3 linked regions of the Caldimonas thermodepolymerans genome follow. The main gene of each other region encodes a partner of the protein of the gene in region 2 in a complex. Links are inferred from orthologs where the notes say so. Each region holds a gene or a part of one and is shown on either strand. Other genes may lie near its edges.

Region 1 (4,944 bases), 570 kb from region 2 along the record:
CTCGACAAGCGGCGCATCCTGGAGATCTACCTGAACCACGTCGAATGGGGCGACGGCGTGTTCGGCGCCGAGGCGGCCGCGCAGCACTATTTCCGCACCGGCGCCGACCGGCTCACGCCGCAGCAGGCGGCCCGGCTGGCGGTGATGCTGCCCGCCCCCAAGCGCTACGAGCAACGCCCCGGCTCGGCCTACCTGCTCGGGCGGGCCGCCACGATCCGGGCCCGCATGGGCGCGGTGCAGCTGCCGTAACCCCGCGCCGAGCAGGTGGGTCGGCCGGGTCCGCCGCGCCGCCTCCTACAATGCCCCGTGCCGCATTTGCCCCGTCCGTGATCCGCCATGTCCGCCCCCCTGTCCCCCCTGGCCGCCGAAATCGCCGCCACCGCCGCCCGGCTGATCGTCGAGGAGGGCATGGAGTACGGTCCGGCCAAGCGCAAGGCCGCCAAGCTGCTCGCCAAGCGCACGCTGGCGCCGGTGGACCTACCCGACAATGACGCGGTCGAGGCGGAAGTGCGTGCCTACATCGACATCTTCTGCGCCGACACCCAGCCGGCCGAGCTGGCCGCCCTGCGGGCCGTCGCGCTGCGCTGGATGGAGCGGCTGGCCGAGTTCCGCCCGCACCTGACCGGCGCGGTGTGGAACGGCACCGCCACCCGGCTCAACGACGTGTGGATCAACCTGTTCTGCGACGACTCCAAGTCCGCCGAGATCCGCCTGATCGACCGGCGCGTGGACTACGACGTCGGCACCGTCCAGGGCTTCCGCGGGGCGCCGGTGGACGTGCTGACGCTGACCGACCGCAGCCCGGAGCTGGGCCAGCCCGTCTCCGTGCACCTGGTGATCTACGACCATGACGACCTGCGCGGTGCGCTCAAGCCGGACGCACGCGGGCGCACCGAACGAGGCAGCCTGGACGCCGTGCGCGCGCTGCTGGAGGGCACGCCATGAACCGCCGTCAATGGGCCGTGGCCGCCGTGGCCGGCCTGGCTGCCGCCGCGGGCGGCGCCGGGCTGGCCTGGTGGCGCCGGCCGGCACCGGCTGACGCGGCCGACACTGCCGCGCTGTGGTCGCTGCGCTTCGACACCCCGGACGGGCGGACGCTGGAGATGCAGGCGCTGCGCGGCCGGCCGCTGGTCGTGAACTTCTGGGCGACCTGGTGTGCCCCCTGCGTGCGCGAGATGCCCGAGCTGGATCGCTTCCACCAACGCTTCGGGCCGCAGGGCTGGCAGGTGGTCGGCATCGCGATCGACCAGCAAGCCCCAGTGCAGGAGTTCCTGCGCAAGGTGCCGGTGGCGTTCCCGATCGCGTTGGGAGGCTACGCCGGCATGGAGCTGGTGCGCGCGCTCGGCAACCCGCAGGGCGGGCTGCCGTTCACCGTCGTGCTGGGACGCGACGGTACGGTGCGGCACCGCAAGCTGGGCGAAACCAGTTTTGCCGAGCTGTCCGGCTGGGCAGATGCAACAACTATGTGACCGGCGCGGTCTGTGAAAACAATTTCTCGACATTTGCGCCGATTTGCGCGTAAAGTCACGGCTTCTTTACTGACGGCCGTCCCGACGACCCGCCGCTGATGTCCATCCTCGTTCTGCATGGTCCCAACCTGAACCTGCTCGGCACCCGCGAGCCGCAGGTCTACGGGTCGACCACTTTGAGCCAGATCGACGCAGAACTGGTCAAGTTCGCCGCAGATCGAGGCATTGAACTGAGAACCTTCCAAAGCAACCATGAAGGGGCGCTGGTCGACCGCATCCACCAGGCGCGCGATGACGGCACCCGCTTCATCATCATCAACCCGGCGGCCTACACCCACACCAGCGTGGCGCTGCGCGACGCGCTGGCCGGCGTGGCCATCCCCTTCGTCGAAGTGCACCTGTCCAATGTGCACCGGCGCGAACCCTTCCGGCAGCACTCCTATTTCTCGGACCTCGCCGAAGGGGTGATCTGCGGTCTCGGCGCCACCGGCTACCGCCTGGCCCTCGAGTACGCGCTGGAACGTCTCGCACCCGCGGCCTGACGCTTCCCCCGCTCCACTCACCCACGGCGATTGACGACAGATCGAGGCTCACTGGTGCGCGAACGCCGCTGATCACGACAAAAAAGGAAAGTTGGAGAGCGAAATGGATCTACGCAAGCTCAAGACCCTCATCGACCTGGTGTCGGAGTCGAACATCTCCGAGCTGGAGATCACCGAAGCCGACGGCAAGGTGCGCATCGTCAAGTCCGACGGCCACACCGCCGCCTCGGCCGCGCCGGTCGTGATGGCCCCGGTCGCCGCGCCGGTGGCGGCGCCGGTCGTCACCGCCCCGGCCCCCGCGCCGGCAGCCGCCGCTCCCGCGGCGCCGGCCGCGCCCGAGGTCAAGGGTCACGTGGTCAAGTCGCCGATGGTCGGCACCTTCTATCGCGCCTCCAGCCCGGGCGCCAAGCCCTTCGTCGAGCTGGGCCAGCAGGTCAAGGAAGGCGACCCGCTGTGCATCATCGAGGCGATGAAGATCATGAACGAGATCGAGGCCGACAAGTCCGGCACGGTCACCCAGATCCTGTGCGAGAACGGGCAGGCCGTCGAATACGGCCAGCCGCTGTTCGTGATCGAGTGAGCCGGCGGGGGCCACCCGCCCCTGCCTCCTGCCTGATCGCACGGGCGATCAGCCACCCAGCCAGCTTGGCCCAGCGGCACCACGCCGTGCCGGGAACGCCCCGGCCCCCGACGAGCCTGCCGCGGAGATCACGATGTTCAAGAAGATACTGATTGCCAACCGCGGAGAGATCGCCCTCCGCATCCAGCGCGCCTGCCGCGAGATGGGCATCAAGTCGGTCGTCGTCTATTCCGAAGCCGACCGCGATGCCAAGTACGTGAAGCTCGCCGACGAGGCGGTGTGCATCGGCCCGGCCGCCTCGGCCCAGAGCTATCTCAGCATGCCGGCCATCATCTCGGCCGCCGAGGTGACCGACGCCGAGGCCATCCACCCGGGCTACGGCTTCCTGTCCGAGAACGCCGACTTCGCCGAGCGCGTCGAGCAAAGCGGCTTCACCTTCATCGGCCCCACGCCCGAGTGCATCCGCCTGATGGGCGACAAGGTTTCGGCCAAGGCCGCGATGATCAAGGCCGGCGTGCCCTGCGTGCCCGGCTCCGACGGCGCGCTGCCCGAGGACCCGAAGGAGATCATCAAGATCGCCCGATCGATCGGCTACCCGGTCATCATCAAGGCCGCGGGCGGCGGTGGCGGGCGCGGCATGCGCGTCGTGCACACCGAGGCCGCCCTCATCCATGCCGTGCAGACCACCCGCACCGAGGCGGGCGCCGCCTTCGGCAACCCGGCGGTCTACATGGAGAAGTTCCTCGAGAACCCGCGCCACATCGAGATCCAGGTGCTGGCCGACCAGCACCGCAACGCGGTGTACCTGGGCGAGCGCGACTGCTCGATGCAGCGCCGCCACCAGAAGATCATCGAGGAAGCACCGGCGCCGGGCATCCCGCGCCGCATCATCGACAAGATCGGCGCACGCTGCGCCGAGGCCTGCCGCAAGATCGGCTACCGCGGCGCCGGCACCTTCGAGTTCCTGTACGAGAACGGCGAGTTCTACTTCATCGAGATGAACACCCGGGTGCAGGTCGAGCACCCGGTGACCGAACTCGTCACCGGCATCGACATCGTGCAGATGCAGATCCGGGTGGCCGCCGGCGAGAAGCTGCCGTTCTCGCAGCGCCACATCGAGATGCGCGGCCACGCGATCGAGTGCCGCATCAACGCCGAGGACCCGTACAGGTTCACGCCCTCGCCCGGCCGCATCACGATGTGGCACGCGCCCGGCGGCCCCGGCGTGCGCGTCGATTCGCACATCTACACCAACTACTTCGTGCCGCCCAACTATGATTCGATGATCGGCAAGATCATCGTGCATGGCGACACCCGCGAGCAGGCGCTGGCACGCATGCGCATCGCGCTGTCGGAAACGGTGGTCGAAGGCATCCAGACCAACATCCCGCTGCACCGCGAGCTGCTGGCCGATGCCAAGTTCATCGAGGGCGGCACCAGCATCCACTACCTGGAAAGCTGGATGAGCGAGCGCAAGCGGTGACGCCGTCCCCGTCCCCGCGACGACCAGGCGCTGGCGCCGACGCAGGAGAAACGCGATGATCGAATTGCTGCTGCTGGCCGGCGAGGACCTGGTCGACACCGTCTCGGACGCGCTGATGGAACTCGACGCGCTGTCGGTCTCGGTGGAGGACGCCGACGCCGGCACCGAGGCCGAGCAGGCGCTGTTCGGCGAGCCGGGCCTGCCGCCACCCAAGGGCGGCTGGGGCCGCTCGACGCTGCGCGCCCTGTTCCCCACCGAGGAAGCCGCCACCGAGGCGGCCACGCTGCTGCTGGCCCAGCCCTGGGCCAGCGAGGTGCACGTGGTCGCGATGCAGCCGGTGCCGGACCAGGACTGGGTGCGACTGACGCAGTCGCAGTTCCATCCGGTCGAGATCACGCCCGAGTTCTGGATCGTGCCGACCTGGCACGAGCCGCCGGCGCAGGCGCGCCGCGTGATCCGGCTCGACCCGGGACTGGCCTTCGGCACCGGGACCCACCCCACCACGCGCATGTGCCTGCGCTGGATCGCGCAGCAGGCCCCGGCGCTCGCGCCCAGCTGGCAGCGCGTGCTGGACTACGGCTGCGGCTCGGGCATCCTGGCGATCGGCGCGGCGCTGCATGGCGCGCAGGCGATCGACGCGGTGGACATCGACCCGGCGGCGATCGAATCGACGCAGGCCAACGCCCAGGCCAACGGCGTGACGCTGCGTGCCGGACCGCCCGAGCTCGCGCAGGGACGGTACCCGCTGGTGCTCGCCAACATCCTGGCCACGCCGCTCAAGCTGCTGGCGCCGCTGCTGTGCGGCCATGTCGCCCCGGGCGGCCACCTGGTGCTGGCCGGCATCCTCGAGCGCCAGGCCGACGAGCTCGC
Region 2 (5,110 bases):
CGGTGCGGCCGGCACTGGAGACCGGGTTCGCGGGCTGGGTGTTCCGGCCGCTGGATGTCGAGGCGATGCGCGCGGCGGCGGCCTACCTGATCGGCGAGCACGACTTCTCGGCATTCCGCTCGTCGGAATGCCAGGCCAAGTCCCCGGTCAAGGTCCTGCGCGAGATCACGATCCGCCGGCAGGGGGCATACTGGCGGTTCGAGTTCGAGGCCTCGGCCTTCCTGCACCACATGGTGCGCAACCTGATGGGCTGCCTGGTGGCGGTGGGCGCCGGCAACCAGCGACCGGAATGGGTGCAGGAGGTGCTGGACAGCCGCGACCGTCGCCGGGCGGCGCCGACCTTCGCCCCGGATGGGCTGTATTTCGTCGGCCCGCGCTACGACCCCGCCTTTGGCCTGCCCGAAGTCAACGCTGCCCTGGACTGGCTACCCTGACCATGCGCACGTCTTCGCAACGTACACGGATCAAGATCTGCGGCCTCACCCGCGAGGCCGACATCGACGCCGCGGTGGAGGCCGGGGCCGATGCGGTCGGATTCGTCTTCTACGAACGCAGCCCGCGCCACGTGCGCCTCGAGCGCGCGGCCGAGCTGGCGCGCCGGCTGCCGCCGTTCGTCACGCCGGTGGGCCTGTTCGTCAACGCCACGCCGGAGCAGGTGCAGGCCGCCTGCACGGCGATCCCGCACCTGCTGCTGCAGTTCCACGGCGACGAGTCCCCGGCCGACTGCGAGCGCCACGGGCGCCCCTACCTGCGGGCGGCCCGGATGGCCCCGGGTTTCGATTTGCTAAACTTTGCCGCTCGGTTCGCCACCGCGTCCGCGCTGTTGCTGGACGCGCATGTCGAGGGTTATGGTGGCGGCGGAAAGGTATTCGATTGGTCACTCATACCACCAAGCGTGCCCTGTCCAGTCGTTTTGTCTGGTGGGTTGACGCCTGCAAACGTGACCGCTGGAATTCTTCAGGTGCGGCCCTGGGCCGTTGACGTGAGTTCCGGTGTGGAAAGCGCCAAGGGCATCAAGGATGCCGTGGCGATCCACCAGTTCTGCGAAGCCGTGCGCGAGGCCGATGCCCGCATCGCAGACGCCGCCGGGACCTGACTGGCACCCCTTTTCGACCTGAAGTCATGCATCCCTATCAGCAACCCGACGCCCGCGGGCATTTCGGGCCGTACGGCGGCTCGTTCGTCGCCGAAACCCTGGTCCACGCGCTGGACGAGCTCAAGGCGGCGTACGAGAAGTACCGCAACGATCCCGAGTTCATCGCCGAGTTCCGCAACGAGCTGGCGCACTACGTGGGCCGGCCGAGCCCGGTCTACCACGCCGCGCGCATGAGCCGCGAGCTGGGCGGCGCACAGATCTACCTCAAGCGCGAGGACCTCAACCACACCGGCGCGCACAAGGTCAACAACACCATCGGCCAGGCGCTGCTGGCGCGCCGCATGGGCAAGCCGCGCGTGATCGCCGAGACCGGCGCCGGCCAGCACGGGGTGGCCACCGCGACCATCTGCGCGCGCTACGGGCTGGAGTGCGTGGTCTACATGGGCAGCGAGGACGTCAAGCGCCAGTCGCCCAACGTCTACCGCATGCACCTGCTGGGCGCCAAGGTGGTGCCGGTCGAAAGCGGCTCGAAGACGCTGAAGGACGCGCTCAACGAGGCGCTGCGCGACTGGGTCACCAACGTCGAGAACACCTTCTACATCATCGGCACGGTGGCGGGCCCGCACCCGTACCCGATGATGGTGCGCGACTTCCAGAGCGTGATCGGCGAGGAATGCCTCACGCAGATGCCCGAGATGACCGGCCGCCAGCCGGATGCCGTGGTTGCCTGCGTGGGTGGCGGCAGCAACGCGATGGGCATCTTCTACCCCTACATCCCGCACGAGGGCACGCGCCTGATCGGCGTGGAGGCCGCAGGGCAGGGGCTCGACTCGGGCAGGCACGCGGCCAGCATCAGCCGTGGCTCGCCCGGCGTGCTGCACGGCAACCGCACCTACCTGCTGCAGGACGACGACGGCCAGATCCTGGAGACGCATTCGGTGTCGGCCGGGCTGGACTACCCGGGCGTCGGCCCCGAGCACGCCTGGCTCAAGGACACCGGCCGGGCCGAGTACGTCGGCATCACCGACGACGAGGCGCTGGCGGCGTTCCACTACCTGTGCCGCACCGAAGGCATCATCCCGGCGCTGGAGTCCAGCCATGCCGTGGCCCATGCCATGAAGCTGGCGAAGACCATGCGCAGCGACCAGTCCATCCTGGTGTGCCTGTCGGGCCGGGGCGACAAGGACATCGGTACCGTGGCCAGCCTGTCGGGCGTGGGCCTGCCCGAGGCGATGCCGGGCGGAGGTGCGCAATGAGCCGCATCGCGCAGACCTTTGCCCGCCTGCAGGCGGCCGGCCGCAAGGCGCTGATCCCGTACCTGACCGCCGGCGACCCGTTCCCGCAGCGGACCGTCGAGGTGATGCTCGCGCTGGCGCGCAACGGCGCCGACGTGATCGAGCTGGGCGTGCCGTTCTCCGATCCGATGGCCGACGGCCCGGTGATCCAGAAGGCCGCCGAGCGCGCGCTCGCGCAGGGCGTGGGGCTGGCCAAGGTGCTCGACGACGTGCGCGAGTTCCGCGCGCAGGACGACGCGACGCCGGTGGTGCTGATGGGCTACGCCAACCCGATCGAGCGCTACGACCAGCGCCACGGGCCGGGCGCCTTCGTGCGGGCCGCGCAGGCCGCGGGCGTGGACGGCGTGCTGGTGGTCGACTATCCGCCGGAAGAGTGCGAGGAGTTCGCCCGCGCGCTGGCCGGACACGGCCTGGATCCGATCTTCCTTCTCGCGCCGACCTCCACCGAACAGCGCATCCGCGAGGTGGGCCGCATTGCCAGCGGGTACGTTTACTATGTCTCCCTCAAGGGCGTGACGGGTGCCGGCCACCTCGACACCCGGGCCGTGGCGGAGATGGTGCCGCGCATCAAGGCGCACGTGAAAGTGCCGGTGGGCGTGGGCTTCGGCATCCGCGATGCCGACAGCGCCAGGGCCGTGGCCGCGGTGGCGGACGCGGTCGTGATCGGCTCGCGCCTGGTGCAATTGCTCGAAGAACAACCGCCCGAGCGCGTGGCGGACGCCGGGGGGCGCTTCATCGCGGAGATCCGCGCGGCCCTCGACACCCTGTGATAGGAGTTGACGCATGAGTTGGCTAGACAAACTGCTGCCGAACAAGATCCAGCAGACCGATCCCGCCGAACGCCGCTCGGTGCCCGAGGGCCTGTGGATCAAGTGCCCGTCGTGCGAATCGGTGCTCTACAAGACCGACCTGGAGCAGAACGCCTATGTCTGCCCCAAGTGCTCGCACCACCACCGCATCAGCGCGCGCGCGCGCCTGGACCAGTTCCTCGATCCGGAAGGGCGTTACGAGATCGGCCAGGAAGTGCTGCCGGTCGACGCGCTGAAGTTCAAGGACAGCAAGAAGTACCCCGACCGCCTGAAGGACGCGCTGGAAGCCACCGGCGAGACCGACGCGCTGGTGGTGATGGGCGGGGCGGTGCACAGCATCCCCGTGGTGGCGGCCTGCTTCGAGTTCGACTTCATGGGCGGCTCGATGGGCTCGGTGGTCGGCGAGCGCTTCGTGCGTGGCGTCGAGACCGCCCTCGAGCAGAAGACGCCGTTCATCTGCTTCACCGCCACGGGCGGCGCGCGCATGCAGGAAGGGCTGCTGAGCCTGATGCAGATGGCCAAGACCAACGCGGCGCTGACGCGCCTGGCCAAGGCCAAGCTGCCCTACATCAGCGTGCTGACCGACCCGACCATGGGCGGCGTGTCGGCCAGCTTCGCCTTCATGGGCGACATCGTGATCGCCGAGCCCAAGGCGCTGATCGGCTTTGCCGGCCCGCGCGTGATCGAGAACACCGTGCGCGAGAAGCTGCCCGAAGGCTTCCAGCGTGCGGAGTTCCTGCTGCAGAAGGGGGCGCTCGACATGATCGTCGACCGCCGCGAGCTGCGCCAGACCGTGGCGCGCGCGCTGGCGATGCTGCAGCGCCAGCCGGCCGACGCGGTCGCCTGATCGCGGGTCTTCCTGCACCGCAAAGGGCCGGCTCGATGCCGGCCCTTCTCGTTGGGCGCCGGCGTTGCCGGCGCGGCTGCTCTACCATCCCCCATCATGCCGCTGTCATCCTCATCCCCGCCTGTGACGCTGGAGGCCTGGCTGGCCCATTGCGAGCGCCTGCATCCCTCGACCATCGACCTCACGCTCGAGCGCGTGCAGGCGGTGGCGCAGCGCCTGCCGCTGCGCTTCGGCGGCCCGGTGTTCACGGTGGCCGGCACCAACGGCAAGGGCTCGACCTGCGCGATGCTGGAAGCCGTCCTGATCGCCGCGGGCTACCGCGTCGGCGTCTACACCTCGCCGCACCTGGTGCATTTCGAGGAGCGCTGCCGCATCGACGGCCAGCCGGTGCAGGCGCAGGACCTGCTGCCGCACTTCGAGGCGGTGGAGCAGGCGCGGCAGGGCGCGGCGCTGACCTACTTCGAGTTCACGACGCTGGCGATCCTGAGCCTGCTGGCCGCGCGCGCCCTCGACGCCGTGGTGCTGGAAGTCGGCCTGGGCGGCCGGCTCGACGCGGTCAACGCGGTGGACACCGACTGCGCCATCATCACCAGCATCGACCTGGACCACATGGACTTCCTGGGGCCGGACCGCGAGGCGATCGGGCGCGAGAAGGCCGGCATCATGCGTCCCGGGCGGCCGGTGGTGGTCAGCGACCCGGTGCCGCCCGAGAGCGTCGTGCGCCATGCCGAGGCCATCGGCGCCGACCTGTGGCGCTTCGGGCGCGACTTCAACTACGCCGGCCAGCAAAGCGGCACCGGCACCTGGCAGCAGTGGTCCTGGGCCGGGCGCCAGAAGCGCTACACGGGGCTGGCCTATCCGGCGCTGCGCGGTACCAACCAGCTGCTCAACGCCTCGGGCGTGCTGGCCGCGCTGGAGGCGGTGCGCGACCGCCTGCCGGTGACGGCGCAGGCGGTGCGCAACGGCCTGGCGGTGGTGGAGCTGCCGGGGCGCTTCCAGATCGTGCCCGGGCAGCCGACGCTGGTGCTGGACGTGGCGCACAACCCGCACGCCGTCGCGGCGC
Region 3 (5,108 bases), 280 kb from region 2 along the record:
GGCCACGTGCGCATGTACGTGTGCGGAATGACGATCTACGACTACTGCCATATCGGGCACGCGCGCATGATGCTGGCGTTCGACGTGGTACAGCGCTGGCTCAAGGTGCTCGGCTACCGCGTCACCTACGTGCGCAACATCACCGACATCGACGACAAGATCATCCGGCGGGCGCTGGAGCGCGGCATCACGATCCGCCAGCTGACCGAGGAGATGGCCCAGGCCATGCACGAGGACATCGCGGCGCTGGGCATCGAGCCGCCGACCCACGAGCCGCGCGCGACCGAGTACGTGCCGCAGATGGTGCGCATGATCGAGCAGCTCGAAGACAGGGGCCTGGCCTATCGCACGCCGCACGGCGACGTGAACTTCGCGGTGCGGCGTTTCCCCGGTTACGGCAAGCTGTCGGGCAAGTCGCTCGACCAGCTGCGCGCGGGCGAGCGTGTCGCGGTATCCGGGGACAAGGAAGACCCGCTCGACTTCGTGCTGTGGAAGGCGGCCAAGGACACCGAACCCGACGATGCAAAATGGGATGCGCCGTTCGGCCGCGGGCGTCCGGGCTGGCACATCGAGTGCTCCGCGATGAGCTGCGCGCTGCTGGGCGAGCATTTCGACATCCACGGTGGCGGCATGGACCTGCAGTTCCCGCACCACGAGAACGAGATCGCGCAAAGCGAAGGCGCGACGGGCAAGCCGTTCGTCAACGTGTGGATGCACAACGGCTTCGTCAACGTCGACAACGAGAAGATGTCGAAGTCGCTCGGCAACTTCTTCACCATCCGCGACGTGCTCAAGAGCTACGACGGGCAGACGCTGCGCTTCTTCATGCTGCGCACGCACTACCGCAGCCAGTTCAACTACAGCGATGCGCACCTCGAGGACGCGCGCCATGCCCTGCGTCGCCTGTACACGGCGCTGGACGCGGTGCCGCCCGCCGAGGTGAGCATCGACTGGAACGAGCCGCACGCGGCGCGTTTCCGCGCGGCGATGAACGACGACTTCAACACCGCCGAGGCGGTGGCGGTGCTGTTCGAGCTGGCCACGGAAGTGAACCGCACGCGCTCGGCCGCGCTGGCCGGCCTGCTGAAGGCGCTGGGTGGCACGCTGGGCATTCTCCAGGGCTCGCCGCGCGAGTACCTGCAGGGCGGACACACCGGCGGGCTGGACGAAGCGGCGATCCAGGCGCAGATCGAGGCCCGCGCGGCGGCGAAGAAGGCCAAGAACTACGCCGAGGCCGACCGCATCCGCGCCGCGCTGGCCGAGCAGGGCATCGTGCTGCAGGACACGCCGCAGGGCACCACCTGGGTGCGGGCCTGAGGGCGGCGCATGGCGATGTCCAAGGTCGTCACGCCCGACTACTGGGACGAGGCGTGCAAGCATCTGTCGCGGCGCGACCGCGTGATGCGCAAGCTGATCCCGCGCTTCGGCGAGGCCCGGCTGCAAAGCCGCGGCGACGCCTTCACGACGCTGGCGCGCTCCATCGTGGGGCAGCAGATCTCGGTCAAGGCGGCGCAGGCGGTCTGGGACCGCTTCGCGGCGCTGCTGAGCGGGCCGTCCAACCGGATCTCGCCGGCCGAGGTGCTGCAGCTGCCCGTCGAGGCGCTGCGCACGGCCGGGCTGTCCGCGCGCAAGGTGGAGTACCTGCGTGACCTGGCCAGCCACTTCCACAGTGGCGCGGTGCACGTCAAGGAATGGGCGGCGATGGAGGACGAAGCCATCATCGAGGAACTGGTGGCCATCCGCGGCATCGGCCGCTGGACGGCCGAGATGTTCCTCATCTTCCACCTGATGCGCCCGAACGTGCTGCCGCTGGACGACCTCGGCCTGCTCAAGGGCATCAGCATCAACTACTTCAGCGGCGAGCCGGTGTCGCGGGCGGAAGCCCGGGAAGTGGGCGAGGCCTGGGCCCCGTTTCGCTCGGTGGCCACGTGGTACATTTGGCGCAGCCTCGACCCCCTGCCGGTGGAATACTGACCACCATACAACCATAAGAAGCGCGAGGCGCCTCGTTCACAGATGGATGACTTGGGATGAGTAAACGACACTTTCTCGAGTTCGAGCAGCCCATTGCCGAGCTTGAAACCAAGATCGACGAGCTGCGCTACGTCCAGACCGAGTCGGCCGTCGACATCTCCGAAGAGATCGACCGGCTCAGCAAGAAGAGCCTGCAGCTGACCAAGGACATCTACGCCAACCTGTCCCCCTGGCAGGTCACGCAGATTGCACGGCACCCGCAGCGGCCGTACACGCTGGACTACATCAACGAGATCTTCACCGAGTTCCAGGAACTGCACGGCGACCGCCATTTTGCCGACGACCAGTCCATCGTCGGCGGCCTGGCGCGCTTCAACGGGCAGGCCTGCATGGTGATCGGCCACCAGAAGGGCCGCGACACCAAGGAGCGCGCCGCGCGCAACTTCGGCATGTCGCGTCCCGAGGGCTACCGCAAGGCGCTGCGCCTGATGAAGCTGGCCGAGAAGTTCGGCCTGCCGGTGTTCACCTTCGTCGACACGCCAGGCGCGTACCCGGGCATCGGCGCCGAGGAGCGCGGCCAGTCCGAGGCGATCGGCCGCAACATCTTCGAGATGGCGCAGCTGGAAGTGCCCATCATCGCGACCATCATCGGCGAGGGCGGCTCCGGCGGCGCGCTGGCGATCAGCGTCGGTGACCAGGTGCTGATGCTGCAGTACTCGGTGTACTCGGTGATCTCGCCGGAAGGTTGCGCCTCCATCCTCTGGAAGACCGCCGACCGTGCCGCCGAAGCGGCCGATGCACTGGGCATCACGGCGCACCGCCTGAAGGCGCTGGGCCTGATCGACAAGATCGTCAATGAACCGGTCGGCGGTGCACACCGCGATCCGAAGCAGATGGCGGCCTACCTGAAGCGTGCGCTCAACGATGCGCTGCGCCAGGTCAGCGACCTCAAGCCCAAGGAGCTGCTGCAGCGCCGCTACGAGCGCCTGCAGAGCTACGGGCGCTTCATCGACACCAAAGAGCGCTGATGAACGCGCGGCTGTCGGCCGATCGCCCGTGCGTGGCGGTGGCCTACAGCGGCGGGCGCGATTCCAGCGCCTTGCTCCATGCCACGCTCAGGGCCGCACGGGACGCAGGCGTCCAGGTGCTGGCCCTGCATGTCCATCATGGCCTGCAGCCGCAGGCCGACGCGTGGCTGGACCATTGCGAGCGGCAGTGCGCCGCCTGGCGGCGCCGGGGCTGGCCGGTCACCTTCGTCAGCCGGCGGCTGGACCTTCGACCCGGCAAGGGAGAGAGCATCGAGGCGGTCGCGCGCGACGCGCGCTATGCCGCGCTGCGCGAGATGGCCTTGTCGCATGGTGCGAACACGGTGCTGCTGGCCCACCACCGCCAGGACCAGGCCGAGACCTTCCTGTTGCAGGCGCTGCGCGGCGCGGGTGTGGCCGGGCTGGCCGGCATGCCGGTGGCGGTCGAGCGCGACGGCGTGGCCTGGGTGCGCCCGTGGCTCGCCCAGCCGCGCGCAGCGATCGAGGCCTACGTGCGGCGCTATCGCCTGCGCTACGTCGATGACGACAGCAATGCCGACGCCCGCTATGCCCGCAACCGCCTGCGCCTGCAGGTGTGGCCGGCCCTGACGCAGGCCTTCGGGCAGGCCGAGGCCGCGCTGGCCGATGCCGCCGCCTGGGCGCGCGAGGCGGCCGCCTGCCTGGACGAACTGGCCGCGCAGGACCTGGCCGTCGTGGCGACGCCGCAGGGCCTGCAGCTGCAGCCCTGGCAGGCGCTCGGTGCCGCACGCGCGCGCAACGCCTTGCGGGCTTGGTACCGCGCACAGGCCGGCGAGCCCTTGCCCGCCAGCTGGGTGGACCGCCTGTGGGACGAGCTGCCGTGCGTGCGCACCGGCCAGTGGCCGCTGCCGCAGGGCGTGCTGCGCAGCTACCGCGGGGTGCTGCGCTGGCAGCCGGCGGTCGCCGCGGCGCCGGCGGGCGCACCGATGCCGGAGACCTTGCTGCAGGTGCGCCGCGCCGGCCGCTACGAACTGCCGGGCTGGGGCGGCGTGCTGCACGTGGAGCGCTGCGATGGCTGCGGCGGCGTGCCGCTGGCGCTGCTGGAGGCGCTGCGCCTCGTGCCGCGCCAGGGCGGCGAGCGGTTCCAGGCCGGGGCAGGGCGGCCGCCGCGCAGCCTGAAGAAGCAGTTCCAGCAGGCCGGCGTGCCTGGCTGGGCGCGCCAGGGGCCGCTGCTGTACGCGGGCGATGCCCTGGTGTTCGTGCCGGGGCTGGGCCTGGATGCGCGCGCCGTGGCCATGCCCGGCCGCTCACGCGTGACGCTGCGCTGGGAGCCGCTGGCTCCGGCCTGAAGGCCCCCGCGTCCGGGTTGCTGCGCTGCAACAGGATACAATCGCCGTTTCGTTCGCGACGCGGCGCGAATCCTGACTTCCGACCTCCCGCGCACCCAACTCCCAGTACCGGACTTCGATGGCACTGATCGTTCACAAGTACGGCGGCACCTCGATGGGCTCGACCGAGCGCATCCGCAACGTCGCCAAGCGCGTCGCCAAATGGGCACGGGCCGGCCACCAGATGGTGGTGGTGCCGTCGGCCATGAGCGGCGAAACCAACCGGCTGCTTGCCCTGGCCAAGGAACTTGCGCCGTCCACGCAGACCACCGCATACGCCCGCGAGCTGGACATGATCGCCGCCACCGGCGAGCAGGTCTCGGTGGGGCTGCTGTCGATCGCGCTGCAGGCCGAAGGGCTGCAGGCGGTGAGCTACACCGGCTGGCAGGTGCCCATCAAGACCGACTCCGCCTACACCAAGGCGCGCATCCAGAGCATCGATGACGCCCGCGTGCGCGCCGACCTGGACGCCGGAAAGATCGTCATCATCACCGGCTTCCAGGGCATCGACGACGATGGCAACATCACCACGCTGGGCCGCGGCGGTTCCGACACTTCGGCCGTCGCGGTGGCCGCGGCGATGAAGGCCGACGAGTGCCTGATCTACACCGACGTCGACGGCGTCTACACCACCGACCCGCGCATCGTGCCCGAGGCGCGTCGCCTGCGCACCATCAGCTTCGAGGAAATGCTGGAGATGGCCAGCCTCGGCTCCAAGGTGCTGCAGATCCGGTCGGTCGAG

What was found. The genes of interacting proteins can lie anywhere in the genome.
Region 1: the proteins of accD (region 2) and accB are in contact, whole or in part, in a solved structure (PDB 8UXZ), measured with the Escherichia coli proteins. The link is inferred for Caldimonas thermodepolymerans from one-to-one orthologs.
Region 3: the proteins of accD (region 2) and IS481_RS10415 are in contact, whole or in part, in a solved structure (PDB 8UXZ), measured with the Escherichia coli proteins. The link is inferred for Caldimonas thermodepolymerans from one-to-one orthologs.

The regions. Positions count from the first base shown.
Region 1 is NZ_CP064338.1:3,081,486-3,086,429, forward strand. What follows is about bases 1,051-3,852. They hold accB (acetyl-CoA carboxylase biotin carboxyl carrier protein), read left to right. Parts: upstream 1,051-2,114; coding sequence 2,115-2,591; downstream 2,592-3,852. Other genes in these bases: IS481_RS14510 (TlpA disulfide reductase family protein), read left to right, coding at 1,051-1,469; aroQ (type II 3-dehydroquinate dehydratase), read left to right, coding at 1,565-2,011; accC (acetyl-CoA carboxylase biotin carboxylase subunit), read left to right, coding at 2,725-3,852. Outside these bases: mtgA (monofunctional biosynthetic peptidoglycan transglycosylase), read left to right, coding at 1-249; IS481_RS14505 (hypothetical protein), read left to right, coding at 337-945; more of IS481_RS14510, read left to right, coding at 942-1,050; more of accC, read left to right, coding at 3,853-4,074; prmA (50S ribosomal protein L11 methyltransferase), read left to right, coding at 4,130-4,944. UniProt on the Escherichia coli protein: This protein is a component of the acetyl coenzyme A carboxylase complex; first, biotin carboxylase catalyzes the carboxylation of the carrier protein and then the transcarboxylase transfers the carboxyl group to form malonyl-CoA.
Region 2 is NZ_CP064338.1:2,510,637-2,515,746, reverse strand. Bases 2,143-5,110 are described here. They hold accD (acetyl-CoA carboxylase, carboxyltransferase subunit beta), read left to right. Parts: upstream 2,143-3,174; coding sequence 3,175-4,047; downstream 4,048-5,110. Other genes in these bases: folC (bifunctional tetrahydrofolate synthase/dihydrofolate synthase), read left to right, coding at 4,144-5,110; trpA (tryptophan synthase subunit alpha), read left to right, coding at 2,349-3,161; trpB (tryptophan synthase subunit beta), read left to right, coding at 2,143-2,352. Outside these bases: tRNA pseudouridine(38-40) synthase TruA, read left to right, coding at 1-434; IS481_RS11780 (phosphoribosylanthranilate isomerase), read left to right, coding at 437-1,096; more of trpB, read left to right, coding at 1,123-2,142.
Region 3 is NZ_CP064338.1:2,226,712-2,231,819, reverse strand. Bases 1,051-4,016 are described here. They hold IS481_RS10415 (acetyl-CoA carboxylase carboxyltransferase subunit alpha), read left to right. Parts: upstream 1,051-2,030; coding sequence 2,031-3,002; downstream 3,003-4,016. Other genes in these bases: tilS (tRNA lysidine(34) synthetase TilS), read left to right, coding at 3,002-4,016; IS481_RS10420 (DNA-3-methyladenine glycosylase family protein), read left to right, coding at 1,333-1,974; cysS (cysteine--tRNA ligase), read left to right, coding at 1,051-1,317. Outside these bases: more of cysS, read left to right, coding at 1-1,050; more of tilS, read left to right, coding at 4,017-4,327; IS481_RS10405 (aspartate kinase), read left to right, coding at 4,446-5,108. UniProt on the Escherichia coli protein: Component of the acetyl coenzyme A carboxylase (ACC) complex. First, biotin carboxylase catalyzes the carboxylation of biotin on its carrier protein (BCCP) and then the CO(2) group is transferred by the carboxyltransferase to acetyl-CoA to form malonyl-CoA.